3 regions of the Pseudoalteromonas sp. AOP7-A1-14 genome follow, and region 2 is predicted to be linked to each of the others. Evidence: predicted binding sites of a transcription regulator. Region 2 holds the regulator's gene; each other region holds the start of a gene.

Region 1 (2,277 bases), on a different contig from region 2:
GAAAATACGCTGCAATTTCTTCAAGCTGATTTAAGTCAAGTTCCGTATCGCGCTCAGTGCCTTCAACTATCGATACAATGGTTTCAGTAGCACTGTGGCCATAAGTCATACTCATTGACGAAATTGCAGTATCAAGCATGTCAATTCCTGCATCTATCGCTTTTTGATAAGTAGCAGTACTTAGCCCTGTTGTTGCATGGCACTGCATTGCAATTGGAATCGATACGGTTTCTTTTAAGCCTTTAATTAACTGCTCACAATCATAAGGTTTTAATAACCCCGCCATATCCTTAATACAAATAGAATGACAGCCTAGCTCTTCAAGCTCTTTTGCAAGCTTTAACCACATGTCTAACGTATGTACTGGACTTACAGTGTATGAAATGGTTCCTTGTGCATGCGCGCCAACTTTAACAGCCGCTTTAATGGCGGTTTCAAGGTTGCGTACATCGTTCATCGCATCAAAAATACGAAATACGTCAACGCCATTTTTATGGGCGCGCTCAACAAACTTTTCTACTACATCATCAGCATAATGACGATAGCCTAATAAGTTTTGACCACGCAACAACATTTGCTGCTTGGTATTTGGCATTGCGGCTTTTAAAGAACGAATGCGCTGCCAAGGATCTTCACCTAAATAACGAATACATGAATCAAAAGTAGCTCCGCCCCATGATTCTATTGACCAATAACCTGCGTCATCCAGTTTACTCGCAATTGGTAACATGTCATCAAGGCGCATACGTGTAGCCAGCAATGATTGGTGTGCGTCACGTAGTACAAGCTCTGTCAGTTTTAATTTAGCCATGAATTACCTCTTAGAATTATTGTTTGTTATTGTATTGAGCAATGGCCGCACTGATCGCAGCAACATGTTCACTAGGAACACCCTTTGCTTGAATTGACGCCTTTCGAGCAAGCGGCGCAACGGGATTTTCAAACCGCGCAGCTATTTTGGACATAAGTGAAATAGCCCAAATTAAAAACGAAAGAAAAAGAAATACTCCCACCATGCCTGTCAGCATTAAACTTGCCGCGGTAGTAAGTAAAGCACCTACATCCATCTTGCTCCCCTTGATAACTCAACCGAACAATTAAATAAAAATCCGATTATACTTAATATTTATGCACTAATCATAACAAAGCTCTATTTATTGTCTAGCACTTTGTCAAATGGTATAACCAATTACTACTAAAGTAACATATCAATATTTAACTTAATACTGTTGATAACAATGAAAACCGATAGGACTTAAACGATAAAAGCACTCGATATAGATAATAATTATAAAAGCGAAAAAACATGTGAGATTTAGCGCTTTAAAATAATGGCACTATAAAGAAAGTTAACTTAACATGAAATTGGTCTTACCAAGAATAAAATAGATATTATACGCTTATTTACGTATAAAACTCTCTGCGCCATAACTTACATTAATGGTATGAATAAGTTACATGACAAGTCGTAAAAATTACGTAACACTCAAATATACCCAGCTTGGAAAATAAATTAAAACAATAAAAATCAACAACTTAAAAAGTGGCACGTAACTCGCTTATCAATGATACGAACGATTTAGATGAACCAAGGAGAATACAATGTTACGCTGGACAATTACGTTTCTAGTTATTGCGTTAATCGCTGCAGTGTTAGGTTTTGGTGGTATCGCTGGTGCTGCTGCAGGAATAGCAAAAATAATCTTTTTTATATTTTTAGTACTATTAGTTATTTCATTAGTTTCTGGTGCCTTACGAGGAAAAAAACCCTAGATACTAATTAACTTATTAATCTTTTTAACCTTCGACAAGGAATTACATTATGAAATCATCAACAATTAAAGCAGGTGTTATCGCATTATTCGCAAGTTTTTTTATTATGGGTTGTGAAGATAACCATGCTGAGGATGCCGGAGAGCGCATTGATGAAGCTGTAACAGACGTGCAAAATGGTGTTGAAGACGCCTGTGAAGAAGCTAAAGAAGGCATGAATGCTGAAGAAACGAATTGCTAATAGCAATTTAGTTTAAAATTAAAAAAGCGACCCAATTGGGTCGCTTTTTTGTTATTAATTAAACCTATCTTATACTTAATTAAAGTCTTGCTTCAAGCATAAGGCGTTTCATATCGCGCACGGCTTTGTCTAAACCATCAATGGCTGCGCGAGCAATAATTGCATGGCCAATATTTAGTTCATATATTTCGGGCATTGCGGCAATCGGTTTTACATTGTGATAATGCAGTCCGTGGCCTGCATTGACGACTAAGCCAATACTA
Region 2 (2,277 bases):
CTTCAGAGCGGATCACGTCAAGGGTTGTAATACCAAAAACGCGCTTAGCGTCGTATGTACCCGCTTTTTTGAATACTTCAGCTACAATTGGCACTGTACCGTTTACTGGGTTAGTTATAATACCCACTAATGCTTTTGGACAGTTAGCAACGATGCCTTCTGCTAATGTTTTGATAATACCTGCATTCACGTTGAATAAATCAGCGCGATCCATACCCGGTTTACGTGGCATGCCTGCAGGGATAAGTACGACATCAGCCCCCTCTAACGCTTTACCTAGGTCATCGGCACCAAAACCCGCTACTTTTACGTCAGTTGGGATGTGAGAAAGATCAACCGCTACACCTGGAACAACTGGGGCTACGTCATATAATGATAATTCAGAACCTGCAGGTAACCCTGTTTTTAATAATAAAGACAATGCTTGGCCGATACCGCCAGCTGCGCCTAGAACAGCAACTTTCATAAAACTCTCCATAATTTAAGGTAGGAAAAACTTAGTGGCACTAAAGATAATGAAATTAACACCTAAAGACAAATTTATCCTGCTTATTTTGCATATAATTTCGACCATAGTTGTAAATAAAGTAGTTTACAGGTGAAATTCATCAGACAATTACTGCATAACTATGCAATATTGTGTAGAATTACCCCACCATTAATGAATAAGAATCTACGACATGCAACCCCAAGACAAGCAAGAAGCATTAGTTAAAGCCTTTAAAGCGTTATTAAAAGAAGAGAACTTTGGCTCACAAGGTGAAATAGTTGAGGCCTTAAAAGAGCAAGGCTTTGATAATATAAGCCAAAGTAAAGTCTCACGCATGTTAAGTAAATTTGGTGCTGTACGCACCCGTAACGCAAAACAAGAAATGGTTTACTGCTTACCTGCTGAAATGGGCGTACCGACTGCTAAAAGCCCTCTACGCCAATTAGTTATAGATATTATGCATAACGAAATGATGATTATCATTCGTACCAGCCCTGGGGCTGCACAGCTTATTGCTCGCTTGCTTGATTCATTAGGCAAGGCCGATGGCGTACTTGGTACCATTGCTGGCGATGACACTATTTTTATCGCGCCAGCGAAAATATCTGAAATAGATGTCACCCTTGAGCGTGTTCATATCTTATTTGATACGGTTTAAACTTACAGTTGCTTTAAAAAGTTTAACGATGGTGCAAAAAACGCAGATCCCATATCGGCTTGAGTAAAATCAAGCCAATGATCAGAACACTCCCCCAAGCGACTCTTAAGCACTTGCGTAAAAGCCTCCCCTGAAGCGGAACAACTAACCGTTAAAATCCCCTGTTCGTGTACATCACCAAAAGGCATACTTTGATTTAATAAAATCGGCAGCCCTTGTTCATCTTTAAGTTCTACCCTAACGGCATGACTACTTTTTATAGCAGGCACCACAAGTGTGTTATCTAAGCGTGTGCGCCCCATTATTTGTTCTTGTTCTGTCAGTGATAGGTGCTGCCATACACTTAAATCATGCACAAAACGTTGCACATGAATATAACTGCCCTGATCTTCAAAGTGACCTGGCTTATTAATTAATGCCGTGGTGCGTTTTTGTCTGCCATAAGGCATATCGCCACCATAAATAAAGCCATTAAAATCACGACCATCTAAAAAGCGAAAGTTACGAACTTGCTCCACCAGCTCAACATCTGGTGAAAATAGCTTTAAGATTTGCAGTGCAAATAAGTGATTTACATCTTCGCGATCTGAACGGATTTGAATAAATAAGTCGAAAGGCTCAGCCCCCATAAGATACTCACTATGAGTTATATTAGGGAAACTTTTTAATTCGTCTGGGATAAACTCAGGAAGCAAGTGCGGCCAATACTGAGCACCAATTGCGACAAAGCTTGTAAGCATAGACTCAGAGAATTGATCAGCAAATTCATCTTGTATTGCACTGACTCGTTTTAATTTTTTACGTAAAGACTCATCGTGACTATCTAGCACGTTAAAAAACAAATGCAAACCGTGTAAGTTTGCCTCAGCACAAATTCCAGATTGCGCTTGCGCCATGATATATCCTTAGCTTAAATGTTTGACACGGCCGAATTTTTCGAATGAAAAGCATTGCAGCAAACCGCGTAGCCTATTTCTATTTTATTCTATTAATAGCTAACTCAACGTTATCTAATTGAAATAACTCGATTCAGTGACTGTTAATACTTACCTATAAGTATATGCTTTGACCAAGAAACTCTGCAACCACCTTTTATACACAGAACAACAAAAAGGTTCAGAAGTTCGCA
Region 3 (2,277 bases), on a different contig from region 2:
TAGCTTTGAAGTGACTTTATGCATCACTTCAATTGCGTTTAAACCGCGTTCAGGATCTGAGCTATGACCCGAACGACCAATTACCCGAATCGCCGAACTCATATGTCCTTTATGAGTGAATACAGGCTTCATATCAGTAGGTTCACCAATAATACAGCGCGCTGGTTTTAAGTTCGGGTGTTTACAAATTTGCTGAGCGCCTGCCATCGTGGTTTCTTCATCGGCGGTTGCTAAAATTAAAATAGGTTGGTTTTGTTCGCTTTCGTTAAGCTCGCTGATTGCTTGTAATACAAAAGCAAAAAAGCCTTTCATATCAATACTACCTAAACCGTATAATTTATTATCATGTTCACTTAACTTAAATGGATTGTAGTTCCAGCGGCTATCATCAAAAGGGACTGTATCAGTGTGACCGGCGAGCATTAAACCACCATCACCTTGGCCACGCTTAGCAAGTAAATTAAAGCGGCCTTTTGGGCCTGCTAACTCTGTAATTTCACACTCAAAACCAAGTTCGGTGCACCAACTTTCGAGTAAATCAATTACTCCTTTGTTGGTCATTGCTAATGACTCATCCATAGCACTAATTGAAGGCGCTGCAATTAATTGCTGATACATGGACAAAAAAGACGGTAAAGGCATAAAAAATTCCAAAATAATCATTCATTCTAATTGCATAACAATATAAAAGTATTTATGATGAATATCAATTCACTTTTTAAGCATAAATATATTAAGTAACGCTATGTTCACACAACGACGATAAACTGATTTCATTACTTAAGATAGCCTGTTTACGTGTTATCGAACCTGATTTGAATTTCTATGATGTAACAAAACCAAAAAAGAGTAACGAATGAAAGTAGTAATTATTGGCGCAAGTGGTTATAGCGGCGCAGAATTAGCCAGTTTAGTGGCTAAGCACCCACAATTAACGTTAAGTGGTTGTTATGTTTCTGAGCAAAGCTTAGATAAAAATAAATTATTAAGCGATTTGTATCCAGAGCACCTTGGTTTGCTTGATTCGCCTTTATTACCGTTGGGCGAAAGCGCATATAACGACATTGAAAATTCAGCTGATTTTGTATGTCTATGCACCGACCATAAAGTAAGTGTTGATTTAGCTCCACGCTTTTTAGCCATGGGTAAGAAGGTTTTCGATTTATCCGGTGGTTATCGTTTAAGTAGTAATGAAGATTATAAAACCTATTATGGTTTTGAGCATCAACATACCGAGCTACTCGCTGATGCAGCTTATGGTCTTGCTGAGTGGAACAGCGATGCAATTGCTAAAGCGAAGTTAATTGCAGTGGCAGGCTGTTATCCAACTGCAGCACTTAATGCTTTAAAGCCGCTACAACAAGCTGGTTTTTTGGCCGAACAGCCGATTATTATTAATGCGGTTTCAGGTGTTACAGGGGCGGGTCGTAAAGCAAGTGTAGGTACTCATTTTTGTGAAGTATCCTTAACACCTTATGGATTATTTAAGCATCGCCACAGTCCTGAAATTGAGCTACATCTAGGTCATAAAGTGTTGTTTACACCGCATTTAGGGAATTTCCCTCGGGGTATTTTAGAAACAATTTACGTGCAGTTAAAAGCAGGTGTAACAACTGAACAAGTTACGCAAGCTTATAAAGTATTGGCTGATGAACCATTAATTAGATTGCTCGGCAATAAAGTCCCGTCAATTAAAGGGGTGGCTAAACAACCTTTTGTAGATATTGCATGGCAGCAACAAGGAACGCAACTTATTGTAATGGCCGCAATTGATAACTTATTAAAAGGCGCTGCCGGCCAAGCAGTTCAGTGTATTAATTTAGCTATGGGCTTACCCCATAGCACAGGCTTAAAGGGTGTAAGTAATGCAAACATGGGTCATTAAGCTCGGTGGTGCGGTTCTCAATACAGAAGATGCCGCAAAAGCGTTGTTTGAAGTATTGGCTAAACAAACCCAAGCGCAGTTTGTTATTGTTCATGGCGGTGGATCATTAGTTGATAAGTGCCTTACTGATGCAGGTTTTGCTAGTGCTAAGCACCAAGGTTTACGTATTAGTCCAAAAGAGCAAATGCCTTATATAGTCGGTGCGCTGGCAGGCTGTGCTAATAAACAATTAATGAGCCAAGCAATTGTTGCAGGCCATAAACCTGTAGGACTTAGTTTATATGAAGCAGGAGTTATTGCTTCGCAAAAGCTAAAAGCATTAGGGCAGGTCGGTCAATGTACCAGTGGCGAGCCTGGTATTATTCCTAGCCTTTTAGAGCAAGGACGTTTGC

What was found. Region 2 encodes ArgR, which controls arginine synthesis, uptake and breakdown. Its sites were predicted from a motif close to ANTGAATANNTATTCANT; they were not measured.
Region 1: ACT3RM_RS06700 (OadG family protein) is a predicted target of ArgR. The motif match lies at 1,118-1,135, and genes of this name have one in related genera.
Region 3: argC (N-acetyl-gamma-glutamyl-phosphate reductase) is a predicted target of ArgR. The motif match lies at 699-716, and genes of this name have one in related genera.

Annotation. Positions count from the first base shown of each region.
Region 1 is NZ_JBQSVO010000028.1:16,244-18,520, forward strand. Features, by position in the region: gene oadA (sodium-extruding oxaloacetate decarboxylase subunit alpha) at 1-811, opposite strand, end outside; gene ACT3RM_RS06700 (OadG family protein) at 828-1,067, opposite strand; gene ACT3RM_RS06705 (DUF1328 domain-containing protein) at 1,603-1,773, shown strand; gene ACT3RM_RS06710 (hypothetical protein) at 1,823-2,014, shown strand; gene pdxJ (pyridoxine 5'-phosphate synthase) at 2,094-2,277, opposite strand, start outside.
Region 2 is NZ_JBQSVO010000003.1:66,986-69,262, forward strand. Features, by position in the region: gene mdh (malate dehydrogenase) at 1-466, opposite strand, end outside; gene argR (transcriptional regulator ArgR) at 681-1,148, shown strand; gene ACT3RM_RS01190 (Dyp-type peroxidase) at 1,151-2,044, opposite strand.
Region 3 is NZ_JBQSVO010000109.1:7,258-9,534, reverse strand. Features, by position in the region: gene argE (acetylornithine deacetylase) at 1-642, opposite strand, end outside; gene argC (N-acetyl-gamma-glutamyl-phosphate reductase) at 857-1,885, shown strand; gene argB (acetylglutamate kinase) at 1,866-2,277, shown strand, end outside.